2 regions of the Exiguobacterium sp. BRG2 genome follow, and region 2 is predicted to be linked to the other one. Evidence: a T-box and tRNA genes for the amino acid it is inferred to sense, from the RefSeq annotation. Region 2 holds a T-box; the other holds one or more tRNA genes.
What was found. A T-box is a leader RNA that pairs with one kind of tRNA and senses whether it is charged. The one in region 2 lies ahead of leuS (leucine--tRNA ligase), so its partner is inferred to be a tRNA-Leu.
Positions count from the first base shown of each region.

Region 1 (10,069 bases), on a different contig from region 2:
CTTGACCTGAGTTCGCAAAGTCCCCGTATTGCGCTTCCCATAATACGAGCGTTTCCGGAGCGAAGACGTTATAACCGTATTCAAAACCAAGTACACCTGCTTCAGACAACGGACTGTTGTAGACCGAGAATGATGCAGTTGCCGTTGATAAGGCATGGAGTGGCGAGAAGCCTTCTCCTGTTTTCACATCATGAAGATTAATGTTCCGTTGTGCGAACGTTCCTCGTTCAGAATCTTGACCGCTCAAGCGGATTGGTGTTCCATCTGAGAGAATCGAAGCAAACGCCAATGTTTCGGCATGTCCCCAGTCAATACCGTTCTTTGTCGAGAACGCATCCGTCCGGCGCTTCAGGACCTTCTCAAGTTTATGGAACACTTGGAAGCCATCCGGCCACTGTAACAATTCTTCGTTGTACGCCGTCAATGTTTCAATCGAGACCCCTGTCTCAATCGTCGGAACGCCTTTAAAGACGACGTCCGGCATGACCCCACCATACTCTTTCTCAGCGTTCGGTACTTTTTCACGAGCCGCCTTCATGTGATCATTGATCGACGTTTCAATCGATTGAATTTCGTCAGCTGTCGCATCCCCGTTCGCGACAAGCGTTTTCCCGTACAAGACACGAATTGGATCATGTTTATGAATCAAATCGTATAAGACCGGGTTCGTATTCATCGGTTCATCCATTTCGTTATGACCAAAACGACGATATCCGATTAAATCAATCATGACATCCTTCTTAAATGTTGCCCGGTACTCGCTCGCGAGCAAAGCGACTGCGAGACAGCTTTCCGGCTCATCCGCGTTGACGTGGAAGACTGGGATCTCGTATCCTTTGGCAAGATCACTCGAGTAACGCGTCGAACGGGAGTCCGTCGGCTCCGTCGTGAAGCCGATCGTGTTGTTCGCGATGATATGAATCGTTCCGCCGGTGTTATATCCTTTGAGATTCGCTAAATTCAAAGTTTCAGCCACAATTCCTTGACCTGGGAACGCTGCATCCCCATGAATGAGGATCGCAGCTGCTGCTGCTTGCTCTTGACGTGGTGCCCCTTTTTGTGAGCGATCATCTTGTGCCGCACGTGTGAAGCCTTCGACGACTGGGTCGACGAACTCAAGGTGCGACGGATTGTTCGCAAGCGTCATCCGCACGTTACGTGTCTCTTGCTCGAGTTTTCGGTTTAAACCGAGGTGATACTTCACGTCGCCCGTCCAACCGTACGTGATCCCGATCGATCCTTCAGATGGTACGAGGTCGTGGTTCGGTGCATGCTGGAACTCAGCAAAGATCATTTCATATGGCTTCCCAAGTACGTGCGCCAAAACGTTCAACCGTCCACGGTGTGCCATTCCGATATTGATCGTCTCCGACCCATTCGAGATGAGGTGTCCGACGATCGTGTCGAGCAATGGCACCATCGCGTCAAGTCCTTCAATCGAGAAGCGTTTTTGACCGACATATGTTTTGTGCAAGTATTTTTCGAAAAGGTCCGTTTCAGCTAAGCGTTTGAACAATTGTTTCTTTTGTTCAGCGTCTAGCGTCGCCGTCAAAGCACCTTGCTCGATTTTCTGTCGGAGCCATTTCTTTTCATCGAGATCGTCGACATGCTGGAACTCAACTGCGGCTGCTCCCGTGTACTGCGCTTTTAAATGTTCGATGCCTTCAAACGCGTCCTGTACACCAGTTGGTGGTTCAGGACAGACGAGTGAGACTGGCATTTTTCGAAGATCTGCCTCTGTCAATCCGTACTGACTCAATTCGAATAATCCTGTTTCTCGCGGATGGTCCTTCAGCGGATAGATATCCGCCGCAAGATGTCCTTTTGCACGAATTTGTTCCGCTAAACGATTCGCCGCAAGATATTTTTCGAAATCTCCTGTCTCGACTTGCATCGGTACGACTGCTTCCGTCACGGGTGCACCATGCTCTTCGAAATAAGCACGTGTCTCCTCATCAACGGATGTCTTGTCTTCTAAAAAACGCTCGTACAATTCAATGATGTAGCCAAGGTTTGGTCCATAGAATGCTTGTTGATCTTGCTCGTGGCCTGCCATGTACGGTTCCCCCCGTTTCTATATTTCTCCCCACACATCTAGTGGATACTCGATGTGTTTCCAGCCCCCTACCTGTTAGCGCTTTCAAAAGGAATTGCATGAATAAAACGCTGAACGTCATGAGAAGGAATGATCGTGTCATTCTTCCATGAAAGTGCCTTCGTTACTATATTACTACTCTTTTCCTATGTGTGCATTTCGAATTCCCAAATTCTCACGCTTAAATGTATAAGTTTTTCTTATGAGCGCTTAGACAGTTATTTATGATTCGTCAAAAACCGGCGTATCCGCATTTAGATACGCCGGTTCCATCATAAGACCTTACTAAGGAACGATTGCGTCCGTTCGTGTTGTGGAGAATCAAACAATACTTGTGGCACGTTCTCTTCGACGATATAGCCACCATCCATGAATAAGACGCGATCTCCGACCTCTCGAGCGAATCCCATCTCATGGGTCACGACGACCATCGTCATCCCTTCAAGGGCAAGTTGTTTCATGACGGCAAGCACGTCACCGACCATTTCCGGGTCAAGCGCTGACGTTGGCTCGTCAAACAACATGATTTTCGGATTCATCGCGAGCGCGCGGGCAATCGCGACCCGCTGTTTTTGCCCCCCAGATAATTCACCTGGATAATTATCCGCTTTTTCCCGTAATCCGACTTTATCGAGTAGTTCAAGTGCCCGCTGTTTCGCCTGTTCTTTATCCGATTTACGCACTTTGATCGGTGCAAGCGTGACGTTTTCTAGCACGGTCTTATGCGGGAAGAGATTAAAATGTTGAAAGACCATCCCGACTTCTTCCCGGACCTTGTTGATATCGACCTTTGGACTCGTAATATCGAAATCATCGACGATGACCGTGCCACCTGTAATCTCTTCCAATCGATTCAAACAGCGTAAAAACGTACTTTTCCCAGATCCCGACGGACCGATGACACAAACGACTTCTTTTTCGGCAATCGAGACGTTGATGTCTTTTAAGACTTCATTCGAACCGAATGATTTCTTTAGATTCTTCACTTCAATGATACTCATCGTAATGTAAACCTCCGTTCCAAGAACTTCGCCACGAATGACAAGAGATAAATGATGACGAAGTACATCAATCCGACGACAGACCAAACGATGAATGGCTCAAACGTCGTCGATTGCTGAACTTGACCTTGTTGCGTCAAATCAGCAATGCCGATGATCGATAACAACGATGTATCTTTTAAGCTGATGATTGATTGATTCGTAATCGTTGGTAACATCCGTCGGAATGCTTGCGGTAAAATGATTTGAACCATCGTTTGACGTCCTGTCATCCCGAGTGAACGTGCGGCTTCTGTTTGTCCCTTATCAATCGACTGGATACCTGCTCGAATAATTTCCGCGAAATAAGCACCAGCATTGATCGCGACCGTCAGTATCCCTGCATACATCCGGTCCATCGATAACCACTCAAGCGAGTTGAGTCCAAAGTAGATGAAGAAAAGCTGAACGATGAACGGTGTACCACGAATGACATCGATATAGATGATCGCGATCGCGTTCAAAATCTTTAACGGTGACAACCGCATCAATGCGACGACTAAGCCAATCAGAAAGCCGACGATGACCGCAATGATGAAAATATACAATGTGACTTGAAGCCCTTCCAAGAAAAATGGAAATGCGGTTTTGACCACTTCCATTGGCTATCCCACTCCCTTATCGCCTTGCGACTTATTTCAGATACGTGTCAACGATTTTATCGTATTCACCGTTTTCTTTCAGATTCGCAAGTCCTTTGTTGATTTTCTTTAGCAGATCCTTATTCTCACCTTTTAAGACAGCGATCCCGTAGTTATCACCGTTGAGACGATCACCGACAAGTTTCAATCCAAGGTTTTGTTGTTTGTTTGCATATGAGATGACCGGATAATCTTCAATCAAGGCAGCTGCGTTACCGTTCTTTACTTCTTGGAACATCGCTGGACTGTCATTGAATTGTGTAACAGTGAAGCCAAGTTTATCCGCGTTATCCGTTGCATATTTTGCACCCGTCGTTCCCTTTTTGACGGCTACTTTTTTCCCTTTAAGATCGTTAACGGATTTAATACCATTCTCATCTTTTTTGACGACTAAAATAAGACCAGCTTTGAAATATGGGTCTGAGAATGTAACGACTTTTTTCCGTTCTGGTGTAATACTCATACCGGCAATGGCAACGTCCAATTGATTTGCTTGAAGTGCTGGAATGATACCGCTGAAATCCATTGCTTCAAATTTAATCTTGAAGTTTTGATCCTTAGCGATTGCTTTCATAAGATCAATGTCGATTCCTTTGTACGTGTCCCCGTCTTTGTACTCAAATGGTGGATACGTGACGTCGATACCAACTTTATACGTCTTTCCTTCTGAAGACCCTTCATCCTTCGAACCGATACTACATGCACCAAGTACGAGAATACAGCTCATCAAGAGCGCTAGCAAAATACTTCCTTTTTTCATGTTTGTTTCCCCTCTCCTATGTGTTAAAGATTGTCGACTCCACTTAGTACTTTCCCTGAAGAGTACCCTCTTTAAAACGTATTTTACCAGAAAAGTTCTAAAAAGATAAACATTTCTGAATTTTTATTCAATGCAATCGTTTTCTATTCATTATCAAAAAAGGAGGCAACCCCTTGATGGGATTGCCTCCTTCAATCATTTATGCCGCCGAGAGGACTTGAACCTCCACGGTGTTGCCACCACTAGATTCTGAGTCTAGCGCGTCTACCAGTTCCGCCACGACGACGTTGATTTATGATATTAATATAGCGGGTAACGAACTGAGTTGTCAATCATTTCGCAAGATGTTCCGGACGAACTTCTCAACGACGTCATCATACAAAGCCGGATCCTCGAAATATGCCATCGCGTGTGCGGCATTCGGAATAACGACCAGTTCCTTTTCCGTTGGACAGGCTTCGTACAGCTCATACACCATATCTGTCGGTACGAACGTATCCGCACCACCATGAATGAAGAGAATCGGAACCTGTGCCTTTTTGACCTGTTTCAGCGCTGATGCTTCACGGAACGTATAACCTGCCTTTAGCTTCGTTAATACGCTCGTCATCCCTAAAAACGGGAAGTGTGGTAGTCGATACATCCGCTTCATCTGATACGCAAGAACAGCATTGACGGACGTATAGGCACAATCAGAAATGATTCCTTTGATTTGTGGTGGAAGTTGTTCGCCACTCGTCATCAATACGGTCGCCCCTCCCATCGACACACCATGTAAGAACAGTTTCGCATCCTGTCCAATCCGTTCAATCAGATAGTTCGACCAACTGAGACAATCTTCCCGATCATGCCATCCGAATCCGATATAATGACCGTCACTCATTCCGTGTCCTCGATTATCGGGCATCATGACATGGAAACCGGCCTGATGGTACAGATAGGCGAATCCGGCTAAATCCGTTCCGACGCCTCCGTATCCATGCACGAGAATGACAATCCGATCTGACGGAACAGGAGACGGGAGGAAATGTCCGCGCAACGTTAAGCCGTCTTTCGCTTCAATCTCGATCCGCTCGAGCGGCTGCTCCTTGATCCATGTCTGTCCAGGTTGCATCAACCGGACCATCTCATCACTCAAATCCCGATTATTCGATAAGAACGGCTTCGGATTCGTGGCGATTGCCATCTCATAAAAATAATAACTCGCTGCTACTAATCCGGATCCGATGACTCCGATTCCAATTTTTGTTCTGCGACGCATCTGCCCCACTCCTTCTTTCCGTTATAGCTCGATCTTCAGTTGAGCAGCATGGTCATCCTCTTCATCCTGCAAGACTTGTTGACGTAATCGTTGTTCCTGTTGCTGACGCCGGTAGGCAAACTCTTGGACAAGCTCTGTACCCGTGAATCCATCTTCTACGAGTTCGCTCAATAAATCCGTTTCTATCTCGACGACTTCCCCCGGACGACGCATGACGAGAACATCTCCGACTTGTGCAATCAGCAATTCATCTTCTAGACGAAGTGCATCGTAAAACGGTTCCGGTAACGTCATTCGACGTGTCTCCGGGTTAATATGGACGCGTTTATAAACGCCTAATGCTTGAAACTTACGACGTGCCATTGCGTGCTCTCCTTTTTAGTTGAACGTAATATCGATTCGTGAATCTTTTCCTTGAATACGAACCACACCTGTCGCTCCATTGATTAACGTCAACTGCGGTGGCTGATGACCGATGTCAAGATCATATAAGACTGGTAAGCCTGTTTCATCCGCTAGATAGTGATACACGTCTAGCCATGTCAGATCTTCAGTAATCCTTGCAGATGTACGCCCGAATAAAAAGCCAGCCGCATGGTCGAACCATCCAGCATACGCCATTTGTCGAAGCGTCCGATGCACCTCTGCAGAACTCGCTTCAGATACCTCAAAGTACCAGAGAATCGGTTCTCCGTTGATCTCTTCACGCTGAAAACGACGCACATCTCCGTACGGTGTCCCTATCAGATGGCGAATCGTCTCCAGACAGCCACCAAGTAACCGTCCGGTCACTTCTGTTCGCTCATCAAGTGCTTTCCATTCCGTCGCTTCCGTTAACTGAAATAATGAACCTGCTGGACGTTCTTCATCAGTCCACTCGGATTGATAACGATCGGAAGCCCACTGTGTGACGGTTCCTCCAGTTGGCGTCGCGAGCACCCGTCGCCAGGCACTTGTCGTCTCATCCCACTCTTCACTTCGAAGCTCAACGAAATTCGGACCATGCGCTGTCGCAATTCCTGTCTGAAGCGTCAGACTGAGCAATAACGTACTGATATCGGAATAGCCAAGCAACCATTTTGTTTGGTAAGTAGCTGGCGTCAACTCGGGTAAAAGATCAATGGCGCGTTCCCCACCAAATGGCGGGATGACGGCATCAATCGTCTCATCCGTCATCATGTGATTCAATTCCTCAGCCCGTTGTTTGACCGGTGCACTTTCAGCAAGTTGATGCGACCAAATCGTTTCGCCCAAACGGACGTTCATTTGCCGTGCTTGTACCTGTTCAACTGCTCGTTCGACCCATTCCTGTTGCTGTTCACGTAATCCGGAGGAGGGCGCCGTCACTCCGATCGTTTGACCTGTCCAACCTAAAAATGGATATTTCATGGTGACCCCCTATAATGTCTTAGTGTGAAAAAATCTTCTCGTCAAAATATGAGTTCATTATACCGTTCTTATGCAGCATTACCAACTTTTATCCTGTTAGAACGCTGTAATACGAACAAAAACACGATTCTGTACAAGCGACCTGAATGAACAAGTCGCCTAGACAAAATCGCGTTTGTATCCTTCATTAACTTGATGCTGATAGTTCAGCGTTTTCCTCTTGCGTGAACGCACGGGAGCGTGTCAAAAAACGTTTCCCTTCGACACCCTCAAGAGAGAACATTCCGCCTCGACCATCCACGACATCAATGATGAGTTGGGTATGTTTCCAGTACTCATATTGATCTTCATGAATATAAAACGGACAACCACCGATCTCTCCTAGTTTTTTATCCTGATCTCCCAGGAATAAATCGCCTTGCGCAAAACACATCGGGGAACTGCCATCGCAACAACCACCAGATTGATGAAACATCAACGGACCGTGTTTTTCTCTCAACTGGTCGATCAACTCAAGACAAGCTGCTGTCGCCTGAACACGTTCCACCATTTGCATCCACGTCCTTTCCGACTTAGAAGAAACCGAGTTTATTCGGGTTGTAGCTAACGAGTAGGTTTTTCGTTCGTTGGTAATGGTTGAGCATCATCTTATGGTTCTCGCGTCCGATACCTGACATTTTGTAACCACCAAACGCCGCGTGAGCTGGATATTGGTGATAACAGTTCGTCCAGACGCGCCCTGCTTCGATCGCACGACCAAACCGATAAGCACGGTTCATGTCACGTGTCCAGACGCCGGCACCAAGACCATATAACGTATCATTCGCAATTTCGAGTGCTTCTTCTTCCGTCTTGAATGTCGTGACCGATAGAACCGGTCCGAAAATTTCTTCTTGGAAGATGCGCATCTTATTGTGGCCTTTGAAGATCGTTGGTTGGATGTAATATCCTTCTGCGAGATCTCCTTCGAGCATGTTGCGCTCTCCACCGATTAGACACTCTGCGCCTTCCGACTTACCGATTTCAAGATACGAAAGAATTTTCTCCATCTGTTCGTTCGAAGCTTGAGCACCCATCATGACGTCGACATCAAGAGGATTTCCGATTTTGATGGCTTTGACGCGCTCTAGAACACGTTCCATGAACGGTTCGTAAATCGATTCTTGAATCAAGGCACGCGACGGACACGTACAGACTTCCCCTTGGTTCAACGCGAACATCAATAATCCTTCGATTGCTTTATCGAAGAATGCATCGTCTGCCTGCATGATATCTTCAAAGAAGATGTTCGGTGATTTCCCACCGAGTTCGAGTGTGACCGGAATCAAGTTCTGCGAAGCGTACTGCATGATCAAACGTCCTGTCGTCGTCTCACCCGTAAAGGCGATTTTGGCGATTCGTTTGCTTGAAGCGAGCGGTTTCCCTGCCTCAAGACCAAATCCATTGACGATGTTGAGCACACCTGGTGGAAGTAAATCTTCGATGATCTCAACGAGTACCATGATGCTCGCTGGTGTTTGTTCTGCTGGTTTTAAGACAACACAGTTTCCTGCTGCGAGAGCTGGTGCTAATTTCCAGACAGCCATCAGGAGCGGGAAGTTCCACGGAATGATTTGACCGACGACGCCAAGTGGCTCATGGAAGTGATACGCAACCGTATCTTGATCGAGTTCGCCAACCGAACCTTCTTGGGCACGAATGACCCCAGCGAAATAACGGAAGTGGTCGATCGCGAGCGGTAAATCGGCGTTAAGTGTCTCACGAACGGCTTTTCCGTTCTCAAGTGTTTCCGCATAAGCGAGCATCTCGAGGTTTTCTTCCATTCGATTGGCGATCTTATTTAAAATATTCGAACGTTCGGTTACAGATGTTTTTCCCCATGCTTCTTTTGCCGCATGTGCTGCGTCAAGAGCGAGTTCGATATCTTCCTTTGTAGAACGAGCGACTTGGCACAACACCTTACCAGTAACAGGTGTCACATTATCAAAATATTCTCCCCCGACAGGTGCCGTCCACTTTCCATTGATGTAATTTTCATACCGTTCCTTGTACTGTACTTTTGACCCTTGCTTGTTCGGAATGTCATAAATCATGCGTTATTTCCTCCCTCAACTAAAATGGTCAAGCAGTGAGACGGATGCTTGTATGCGCTTACATTTTAATATAGGCTAAAACAGTCCCCTCGATACCATCGTATCAAAATTATATGAAAAGTCAAAAAATTCAGGTAACTATTTGTGATTTTTTTCGAAAAAAAACATCTCCATTTTCGGGAGATGCTTTGTCGGTCAAGACCGTGTCGGATCGATTCCATCTTCTTGATCAGACGGTGTATCGGAACTACCAAAGTCACTTACTTTCGAGAATCCGTCCGTATCACCGTCGATGTCTTTCCCGCGAGCTGTGACAGATGGATCTAGTACATCTTCTTCGCTTGGTCGCGAATTCGGATCGTTCTCGTTTTGTTCTGCTTCTTCTTTTGCATGCTCAATGCATAATCGGGTTTCTGGAATGATATCAAGACGTTCGAATTCAATCTCTTTTCCACAGACTTCGCAAATGCCATACGTTCCGTCCTCGATTGCTTTTAAGGCGCGATCCACATCCGATAGCATATCCTCTTGCATATCCGTGATTGCTTGATCACGTTCCCGCAAGAACAATTCATCGCCGGAATCGGCAGGATGATTATCGTAACTCGACAGTTCACCTTCATCGTAATCGGTATCGCGTTGTTCGATGTTTGATGTCGTCTTTTCTTTTTCCTTCAATAACCGTTGCTTGAATTCTTCCGTCTGTTGTTTAGATAACATGATTGTTCGACTCCCCTTCGTTAGAACCTCTGTTAAGAATGTAGCCTATTCGAAGAAGAATTAAACCATC
Region 1 is NZ_JAUZUW010000002.1:313,905-323,973, reverse strand. Features, by position in the region: gene Q9R23_RS04345 (2-oxoglutarate dehydrogenase E1 component) at 1-2,056, opposite strand, end outside; gene Q9R23_RS04340 (amino acid ABC transporter ATP-binding protein) at 2,368-3,096, opposite strand; gene Q9R23_RS04335 (amino acid ABC transporter permease) at 3,093-3,737, opposite strand; gene Q9R23_RS04330 (transporter substrate-binding domain-containing protein) at 3,769-4,536, opposite strand; tRNA gene Q9R23_RS04325 (tRNA-Leu) at 4,739-4,822, opposite strand; gene Q9R23_RS04320 (alpha/beta hydrolase) at 4,865-5,797, opposite strand; gene Q9R23_RS04315 (hypothetical protein) at 5,819-6,160, opposite strand; gene Q9R23_RS04310 (S66 family peptidase) at 6,176-7,186, opposite strand; gene Q9R23_RS04305 (DUF779 domain-containing protein) at 7,374-7,736, opposite strand; gene adh (aldehyde dehydrogenase) at 7,759-9,279, opposite strand; gene Q9R23_RS04295 (TraR/DksA C4-type zinc finger protein) at 9,475-9,999, opposite strand; gene Q9R23_RS04290 (hypothetical protein) at 10,068-10,069, opposite strand, start outside.
Region 1: it has a tRNA-Leu gene. The T-box ahead of leuS (leucine--tRNA ligase) is inferred to sense a tRNA for this amino acid. The anticodon was not compared.

Region 2 (10,069 bases):
AAGGAACAAGGCACTTGGTGCATAACTCAACAGATAGACCCATGCTGCTTGATCTTTCGGAAAGAGCACATGGAACGTTTCTTCACTGAGGAGAATCATTCCGACAACTGCCGGAATCGTCACGAAGAAGACGAGTTGATAAATCTGTGAAATTTGAGCCCGTACTTTTCGCATATCTCCTTGCGTGAAGGAAGCTGTCAACAGTGGCGTCGCAGACAACGATAAGCCTGTTGCGACCGAGACCGGAATCAAGACGATCTTATGACTATCCGCAATCAGATAGGCCGTCGCATTTCCGGCAGCTTCGAGCGTATAGCCGATACTTTGTAACGCGGCATTCATCGTGTTCTGATCAATGACTTGGTAAAGCGGCGTCGAAAGACCGACCATGACGATCGGAATCGCGTACGTCAATAATTCCTTATACAAATCCGTTAACGGGCGATCCGGCGAACGGACGGTTTGAGTAGCACGAAGCTCCTGCAGCCCACTGGATCGTTTGCGGAAGTAATAGATGAGAACCGCGACACTACCGATTGCACCAATGAATGCACTGAACGTTGCAATCGTCGCTGCAAAGGCTACACCTGAATCAAATACATAGATAGCGATGCTGACTCCTACGAGTAAGAAGATGATGCGGACGATTTGTTCCAAGATTTGCGAAATCGCTGTCGGTCCCATCGATTGATATCCTTGGAAATATCCACGCGTCATACTCATCGGTGGAATCAAGAGTAACGCAAAACTAACCCCTCGAATCGTCATCGTGACGGCATCGACGTACGAGGCTGAATCAACGTCACCGCCTGGAATCGCCCGGTGCGCTAAATACGGTGCAAGGAAGAATAAGGCGAGAAAAGAGACAACCCCGGTCAAGGACATGATCTTTAGACCAGATCGATACAATCGTTCACTCGTATCATATTCTCCTAACGCATTGTATTTGGCGACGAATTTTGAGACGGCAACAGGAATCCCCGCTGTCGCGACACCAATCATGATCGCATAGTAGTTGTAGGCATAGGTATAGAACATGATACCTGTCGCACCGACCATGAACTGAAACGGAAAGAGATAAATCAAACCCAGTGCGCGGGAAATCAGCGACGCACCGGACAGGAGCATCGTTCCACGAACGAATCCTGCATTGCCGGAAGAAGTAGACTGCTTATTACTGACTGTGGACATGGTAACATCCCTCACGCTTTCTAATTTTTAAATCGACACTCTAATCGTGATTGTCTCATTATACAAGTTCTCTCGTACACAATTGCAAATCATTATACCGCTGTCTATCTTGAATTGAAAGAGACGGTTTGTTTACAGTCGCAACTTCTGCTAAAGTGAAACAAGCAGAATTCTATGAATGAGGTGACCTTATGTACGATGTAATCGTAATCGGAGGCGGACCGAGCGGTTTGATGGCGACGCTCGCCTCTTTACAAGCCGGAGCCCGGACGCTCCTGCTCGATAAAGGAAATAAATTAGGACGAAAGCTCGCAATCTCTGGCGGCGGACGGTGTAACGTCACGAACCGAAAGCCACTCGATGAGCTCGTCCAGTCGATTCCAGGAAACGGACGTTTCCTTTATAGCGCCTTTTCTCAATTTAATAATGAATCGATCATCGATTTGTTCGAAGGATTTGGTGTCGCACTCAAAGAAGAGGATAACGGTCGGATGTTCCCGGTCTCGGATAAGGCGGCAGACGTCGTTCGTGTATTGATTGATCAAATCCGTGCACATGGCGCCGAGATTCAAACAGACGCGCAAGTCGCTACGCTCGACTTTCATCCAGATGGTTCTTTTGCAGCTGTCATCTTAGAAAACGGCATGCGTCTTGAAGCAAAAAGTTGTATCGTAGCGGTCGGCGGACAATCTGTTCCGCACACGGGTTCGACGGGTGACGGCTATCCGTGGGCTGAAAAAGCGGGTCATACGATCACGGAACTTTTCCCAACGGAAGTCCCGATTTTGTTAGGTGATACGTTCATTCATGAAAAAACATTACAAGGACTGTCGTTGCGTGACGTTGCCTTAACGGTTCACGGTAAAAAGGACAAAGCAATCAAGACACATACGGGTGATCTACTGTTCACACACTTCGGTTTAAGTGGTCCGATCGCTTTACGGTGTAGCCAATATACGATCAAAGAGCGCAAACGATCGAAAGAGACGATCGTTCATCTATCGATCGATCTCTTCCCGGATGAGTCGCTTGGTGCATTAACAGAACGCTTCCAGGCAGCACTTGCGGCAAATCCGAAGAAATCGGTTCGGAATGCCCTTCGTGGTTTTGTACCAGAACGATTGCTTGAACTCCTGTTCGCTCGAATCGGCTTTGGCGATGAAGTGTGTACACAAGTAAAGAAACAGGACTGGACGGACTTCCTGCAACAATTGAAACGATTCCCACTCAAAGCAACAGGAACGCTCGATTTCGATAAAGCCTTCGTCACTGGTGGCGGTGTCTCGATCAAAGAGATTGATCCTAAAACGATGATGTCGAAAAAGGCGGAGCGATTATTCTTCGCTGGCGAAATTCTTGATATCCATGGCTATACAGGTGGATACAATATCACAGCTGCGTTCGTGACGGGTCATTGTGCTGGTAGTCACGCTGCAGAGATGGCACGTGACACTGTCTCTTAATACAAAAAAGACCCGATTCGTCTCTGTATAATCAGAGAAATCGGGTCTTTTTTCTACATCAGTCAATCGGTGTGAACGATCGACTTGAGAATTTATCCGTGACGACTAAGGCGAACAATTCATTATCTTGTACAAAGATTCCTTTTGATCCATACACTTTCGGACTCGCTGTCTCCCCCGTAATCGTTTTCTCTTTCTGATCAATCGAATAAAGATAAAGTGCTTCTGAGTCTAACGTGTAGATCCGACCTTGCCGTTCTGCAAGACCAATCGGACGGAATCCGGATTGAAATGCTTTTTTCGCATCACTTCGCATTCCGCTCGCCGCTTCGATTTTCTCTCGTTTGACGATCGACAAGTACGGTGGTTTTTGCTTTTTCTTTAAGGCACGCTTCTTCTTTTCCGAAGCATCTGGATCAATCTTGATTTTGTCCTCTTTCATTGCAAAGTAAGTCAATTCAACACGACCAATCGAGCGAATTTGATTGATTGTATAGAATTCTTTTTTCTTCGCATCATATCCAAGACCATGAAAACTGTCTCGAATCGTCGTCCCTTGTACTTTTTCGCGTTTTTCTTCACTCCAGACGCCATCTTTTCGTTTAATCGTGACTAGAATTTGATTCGACGTCAATAAAGCGACTGTCTCTCCGTCAACGAGTGTCATCCCGTCAAGACCAGACAATAAGAGATTCCCTTCTTCCAACTGAAACGTCGCATTGATGCGTTCTCCAGTTCCACTGATTTCAAAGAAACGATAGTCCTCTGTTACGACGAGGTACGAACCGATGGAATCATCATATAACATCTGTTGAACATTTTTAATCAACGGTTCTTCTGGATTCGGAATGGCTGAAGGCGTTTTCGGTGGCACCTGTTTGACAGCTGCCTGATGCTTCGATTGCGTCTCGATTTTCGCGAACGTTTCCTGAATACGTGACAACGTCTCTGGCTTTGAGAAGACGAGCAGTATACAAAGGATCAACCCCGAAACGACAGCAAAAATCGTTGTATAGACTATATAAGATCGTTTCATTGATGGTACTCGCCTTTCTTTCTCGGTTTCTGATTCAGTGTAGCAGAAGGACGTTCAAAAAAAAAGCGAACTTGCGACGGAAATGAAGAAACCCCCTCCATTCGCATCAAGTGAATGAAAGGGGTTATGGCTTAGTTCGCCACGATATTGATCAATTTTTTCGGTACGACGATGACTTTCCGAACCGTCTTGTCGCCAATCCATTCTTGTGTCTTTTCATCAGCAAAGGCAAGTGCTTCGATTTCTTCTTTTGTCGCATCGATGTTGATTTCGATTTTCGAGCGAACTTTACCGTTCACTTGAATGACGAATTCCATCGTATCGCTGACAAGTTTTGATTCATCGAATGTTGGCCATGCCGCATACGTCAATGTCTCTTCAAAGCCAAGTTGTTCCCAGAGTTCCTCACCAAGGTGCGGTGCGACTGGTGTTAACAATTGAATGAATCCACGAAGGAAGTGACGCGGGAGAACCGGCTGTTTATTCGCTTCGTTGACGAAGACCATGAGTTGCGAAATCCCGGTGTTGAACTGAATGTTCGCGAAGTCTTCCGTGACCTTCTTGACGGTCTGGTGGTATGTCCGTTCGAAGTCAGCATCGACTTCCGTGACGTCTTGAATGTCTGCTGTCCGTTCGAACAAGCGCCAGACACGGTCGAGGAAACGACGCGCCCCGTCAAGACCGTTCTCAGACCAGGCAACCGATGCATCGAGTGGTCCCATGAACATTTCGTATAAACGTAACGTATCAGCACCATGCGACTTGACGATTTCATCTGGGTTGATGACGTTACCGCGAGATTTTGACATTTTCTCGTTGTTCTCTCCAAGGATCATTCCTTGGTTGTATAACTTCTGGAATGGTTCTTTTGTTGGTACGACGCCTGCATCATACAAGACTTTATGCCAGAAGCGCGCATACAACAAGTGGAGAACAGCATGTTCTGCTCCACCGATGTAAATATCGACTGGAAGCCAGTATTTTAATTTTTCCGGATCCGCAATCGCTTCTTCATTGTGTGGATCGATGAAACGAAGGTAATACCAGCAGCTTCCTCCCCATTGTGGCATCGTATTCGTCTCGCGACGGCCTTTCATTCCTGTTTCAGGATCCGTGTAATCCAACCAGTCTTCAGCAAGCGCAAGTGGTGATTCGCCTGTACCAGACGGTTTGATTTCTGGAATGATTGGAAGCTCAAGCGGTAATTCCTCTTGATTGAGTGTTTTCATCGAACCATCTTCCATATGAACGACTGGAATCGGCTCGCCCCAATACCGTTGACGACTGAACAACCAGTCTCGGAGTCGATACGTGATTTTTTTACGACCAACTTGGTTCGTTTCGAGTTCAGCGATCATCGTCTCGATTGCTTCTTGTTTCCCAAGTCCATCAAGCATATGCGAGTTGACGTGTTCTCCCTCTCCCGTGTAGGCTGCTTCGTCGACATTTCCACCTGCGACGACTTCAACGATCGGTAAGTCGAACTGCTTCGCGAATTCGTGGTCGCGCTCATCGTGTCCTGGGACAGCCATGATCGCACCTGTTCCGTAAGAAGCAAGGACATAATCAGCGATCCAGATTGGAAGACGATCGCCTGAGATCGGATTGACCGCAAAAGCACCCGTGAAGACACCTGTTTTTTCCTTCGCTAAATCCGTTCGCTCGAGATCTGACTTCGTTTGGACTTGCGAAATGTACGCATCGACGGCTTCCTTGTGATCCGCTGTCGTGATGTCAGCTACGAATGGATGCTCCGGTGCGAGTACTAGATACGTCGCACCGAAGATCGTGTCCGGACGTGTCGTAAAGACCGTGACTTGTTTTTTATGTCCATCAATCGTGAAATCAATCTCAGCACCCTCAGATTTCCCGATCCAGTTGCGTTGCATCTCTTTGACAGAATCCGGCCAATCGAGATCATCCAGATCTTCAAGAAGGCGATCCGCATATTCCGTGATTTTCAAGACCCATTGACGCATCGGAACACGCACGACCGGATGATTTCCGCGTTCGGATAATCCGTCGATGACCTCTTCATTCGCAAGGACGGTTCCAAGTGCCGGGCACCAGTTGACTGCGACTTCGTCTACGAAGGCAAGTCCTTTTTCATACAACTTCGTAAAGATCCACTGCGTCCATTTATAGTATTTTGGATCCGTTGTGTTGATTTCACGATCCCAGTCATACGAGAATCCGAGTTCTTTAAGCTGACGCTTGAACGTCTCGATGTTTTTCGCTGTGAATTCGCGTGGATCGTTTCCTGTATCGAGGGCATATTGCTCTGCTGGTAATCCAAACGCATCCCATCCCATTGGGTGAAGGACATTGTATCCTTGCATCCGCTTCATCCGTGCGAGGATATCCGTTGCTGTGTAACCTTCCGGATGACCAACGTGGAGTCCAGCACCTGACGGATACGGGAACATATCAAGGGCATAGAACCCTTCTTTTTCTGGATCTTCTGTCGTGACGAAGGCGTTGTCTTGATCCCAACGCGCCTGCCATTTCGGTTCAATTTCGCGATGATTGTACGGCATATCTTTTCCTCCTCTAATCTAAAAAAACCGGTCTTCCGCCCCTAAGAAAAGGGACGAAAGACCGGTTTGGCTTCCGCGGTACCACCCACGTTGTCTGTCTATGACAGACCGCTTGATTCACGGATAACGGTGTGAAAGACCGGATTCGCTACTACGACTTCACAAATCGTGCTCCCTGACGAGTTCACGGTTGTTACCGACTGGTTCGCACCTTCCACCAGCTCTCTTGACGGCACCTTTCCCCTACTACTTCAGTTCCATGCATTTGACTATCTTTTTCTAGTGTAATCTGTTTCTTCCTCAAGCGTCAACGCTTCCGTAAAATTTCCTCGATTTCTGCGTGTGATTGTGCGACATGATCCGCTTGCTCTAAGCGTTGCGTTGGCATCCGGTCATCAAGAAGCGCAATCACTTCCATACCTGCTGCTTTCGCACCAATCATCCCGTTCGCAGCGTCTTCAATGACGAGACAGTTCTCGGGTGCGTGTCCAATCCGCTCTGCCGCAAGTCGAAAAATCGCGGGATCCGGTTTCGAACGGATGACTTCTTCTCCACTGACGTAGTGCGTGATCGGAAGCCCATAATGACGGATGACACGTTCGATTTTCTGAAGTGAACTCGAAGAAGCAATGCCGATATCGTAACCAAGAGTCGCCGCTTGTTCGATGACTTGTGTGACGCCTTTTTTTAATCCACACTCTTCCGGCTTTGCATGAATTTGAAACAAGCGATGTTCTTCCTCAAGCAACGCACTAGCTGTTTCTTTCAGCTGATGCTGGGCGACGAGTTCTTCCCACATTTCATCTCCTGTTTTTCCCATGAACGTCGCATACTGAACCGGATTAAGCGGAATCGATAACCTTTTGAACATCAGTTGATGCACTTCAAAGTAGCGAATCTCACTATCTAAGATAACCCCGTCCATATCAAAAATCAGACCGCGTTTTTTCACGATAACTCCCCCCTTTATTGATCGATCCTGACTTCAGCATATCAAAAAAACGACTACATGATGTAGTCGTTTTCATACTCTCATTATCTATTTAACTAGTTGCCACCTGAATACCAGCTTGTCGATACGCCGGAAAATAATCGGAATCAGCATTTGATCCGTATCGTATGCAGAGCAAATCATATAGTGATGGTTGCAGGATGGATTTTCCTTGATGATACTCAAATAGTCGATATCCAGTATAACGGCATTTACTCTCAAAAAGACTATCCCGTTCTTGATACCCGCCCCCAAGATGTTGTTCGACGAGTCCCCGTGCTTTTGCCTGAAGAATTGCTTCGTACTCAAGTCGCTGATTCGGGAACATCTTCGCTTCATCCCGCTTACAGCCGATCAAATGACCGTGGGCGTATTCTTTTCCAAGCAATACGAAGTATCCCCCAACCGCTTTTCCGTCGATTTCCGCCATCAGTAATAAGGGCTCACAAAGTGGGGTCGTCTCCATCAATTGCTCAAAATACGTCGCGGTAAAATAATAATGAGCCGAGGCATTCTTCCGGTCCATCGTTTCATGATACAACGCTAAAAAAACAGGTAGATCGTCCTGTGTTCCTGTTCTGACGGTTAAGGGTGAAGCAAGCGATTTACGAATCATGCTTCTCGTCTTCTTATGAAATGTCTGCATGATATCTTCAAGTGAAGGACGCAAATCAATACTCGTCGTATGACGGATGAAGGAAACTTTTGTCCAGTCCTGCATAAACCGTTCATTACCTGTTAACGGATTAAAGCGGATCATTTCCGAGACGATCGATTCTTGCTCCGCCCACCTCTCAAAGGATAAACGAGCCTGCTGAATCTCGGACGCAGTCAGTTGACCGATGATTTCCGGTCCACCATAGCCGTACGGTGTAATGAGATCTGAATAAGGCGTATCAAAAATACGACGCTTCAAAAAGGGATAAAACAGTGTTCCTGCATGACCTTCATAAAGAAATAATACCGCTTGCTCAGACGGTCTAGCGTTGAGAGTGACGTATTGGTGACTATAGAAGATATCAAGAGGCTGTTTCTGTACGTGTGTCGTCCAAGTTGCGGCATCTGTGATGAATTGACACCTTTCCATCCGTGCACCTCCAATCAAAAAGAAGAAACGTTCATATGACCTTTCTTTTCAAGTTCTTGATTAGAAAGTACCCATTTCTTTGCCGAAATATTCCATATTATTAAATGTTTGTTTTATAATTTTCGAACGAATGATGTAACAAAAGACAGCTGATCTATCGTCCGCTGTCTCACAAGATAAAGCTCATGATGTGGTTTTAGGAATAGCACGAAGGAAGACAACTCCTGCTAACAGGATCAATCCAATTAAGGTCAAGAAAACTGCTGACATACCTGATAAATCGTAGATCAAACCTCCAACTGTCGGACTGATCATCCGCCCTGCTGAAGCAGCGATATTAACGTATCCTTGGAATTCTCCTTCTTTTCCGATTGGTGCAAGTCGCGCCGCCATTGCAGGAACCGCTGGCCAGATGAACATCTCACCGATTGTCAGAATGATCATCGCCACGAGGAACATCTTGAAGCCGCCTGCAAACGGAACAATCAGATAAGAGAGAAGGAATATCCCTGTCCCGGTCATCAGTTGGCGTTTCAAATTATCTCCAAACCAACGAAGAATTGGTGTTAATAAAGGTTGTGCGAACACGATAAGCGCTCCATTGATTGTCCAAAGAATCGAGTACTCGGAAATCGTGACACCGAGCGATTTCGTATGGACAGCAAAGGTCCCTTGCCATTGCACATAAACGAACCAAAGTAAGGCATAACCGATCGAAACGAGCAACATCGTCCGTGCGGATCCGCGCGAAAGTGGCGTGCGTGTCGTTTCGATCTCGTCATGTGCCGCATGCATCCGCGCTGGCGCCTGAATCCAGGACAAACCGACAAACAAAATGATGGCAAAGACGATATAGAGAACGAGATTGGCGATGAAGATGTACTGAATCGAAAAAGCAGCAATTTGACCACTAACAGCTGTCCCGAGGGCTACACCGACGTTTTGCGCGACATAGATCGCATTAAAGGCGCGGCGTCCGCCTTCCGGCCAGATGACGCCCGTCATTGCGTAGATCGTCGGGAAAACCATACCACCGACGAATCCAATCAATCCAAGCATCGCGACGTATCCAATATACGTCTGATGAAATAGCAACAAGCCGACGGAAGACAGGACAAGTCCGATGACACTGATGACAAGCGTCTTCTTTCCGCCGAGTCGGTCAAACGCTTTTCCGCCTAAGTAGTTCCCAACGATTGCTAAGGCTGAGTTGACGAATAACGCCATTCCGGCTTTTGTCATCGACTCCCCTAAATATTCATGAATATATAATGTATTGAACGGCCATAAAAAAGAGGATCCCGTCGTATTGATGGCCATCGCAAGGACGAGGATCCAGACCGCTTTTGGTAATTTTGGCATACCTTTGGTCCTCCTATTTCATTCTCAACCTTGCCACTTTACGCAATCCCTCCCCCGCCTGTCAAGCCACTTCACTTTTCGTCAATGACTCAAAAGATGGTATAATGCAGGAGGAATCATACATACGATGATCATGTATAAAGAGAAAAACAGCCCATAGGAACAGGAGTCTATGCCATGTCACTTGCCCGTGTACTACCTTATACGAAACAATTACTGGAGTCCGTCATCGAACCTGGTGACTGCGTCGTCGATATGACTGCCGGAAATGGACATGATACGCAGTTCTTAGCAGAATGCGTCGGTCCAGAAGGTAGAGTCCTTGCGTTCGACGTCCAAGCTCAAGCCATCGAGGAATCGACACGACGTCTCGACGAAGCCGGAATGTTAGAACGCGTCGAT
Region 2 is NZ_JAUZUW010000003.1:87,172-97,240, reverse strand. Features, by position in the region: gene Q9R23_RS05565 (putative polysaccharide biosynthesis protein) at 1-1,191, opposite strand, end outside; gene Q9R23_RS05560 (BaiN/RdsA family NAD(P)/FAD-dependent oxidoreductase) at 1,383-2,654, shown strand; gene Q9R23_RS05555 (hypothetical protein) at 2,713-3,690, opposite strand; gene leuS (leucine--tRNA ligase) at 3,822-6,227, opposite strand; T-box leader at 6,274-6,496, opposite strand; gene Q9R23_RS05545 (HAD family hydrolase) at 6,535-7,179, opposite strand; gene Q9R23_RS05540 (peptidoglycan bridge formation glycyltransferase FemA/FemB family protein) at 7,271-8,305, opposite strand; gene Q9R23_RS05535 (MDR family MFS transporter) at 8,489-9,667, opposite strand; gene mnmM (tRNA 5-(aminomethyl)-2-thiouridylate-methyltransferase MnmM) at 9,824-10,069, shown strand, end outside.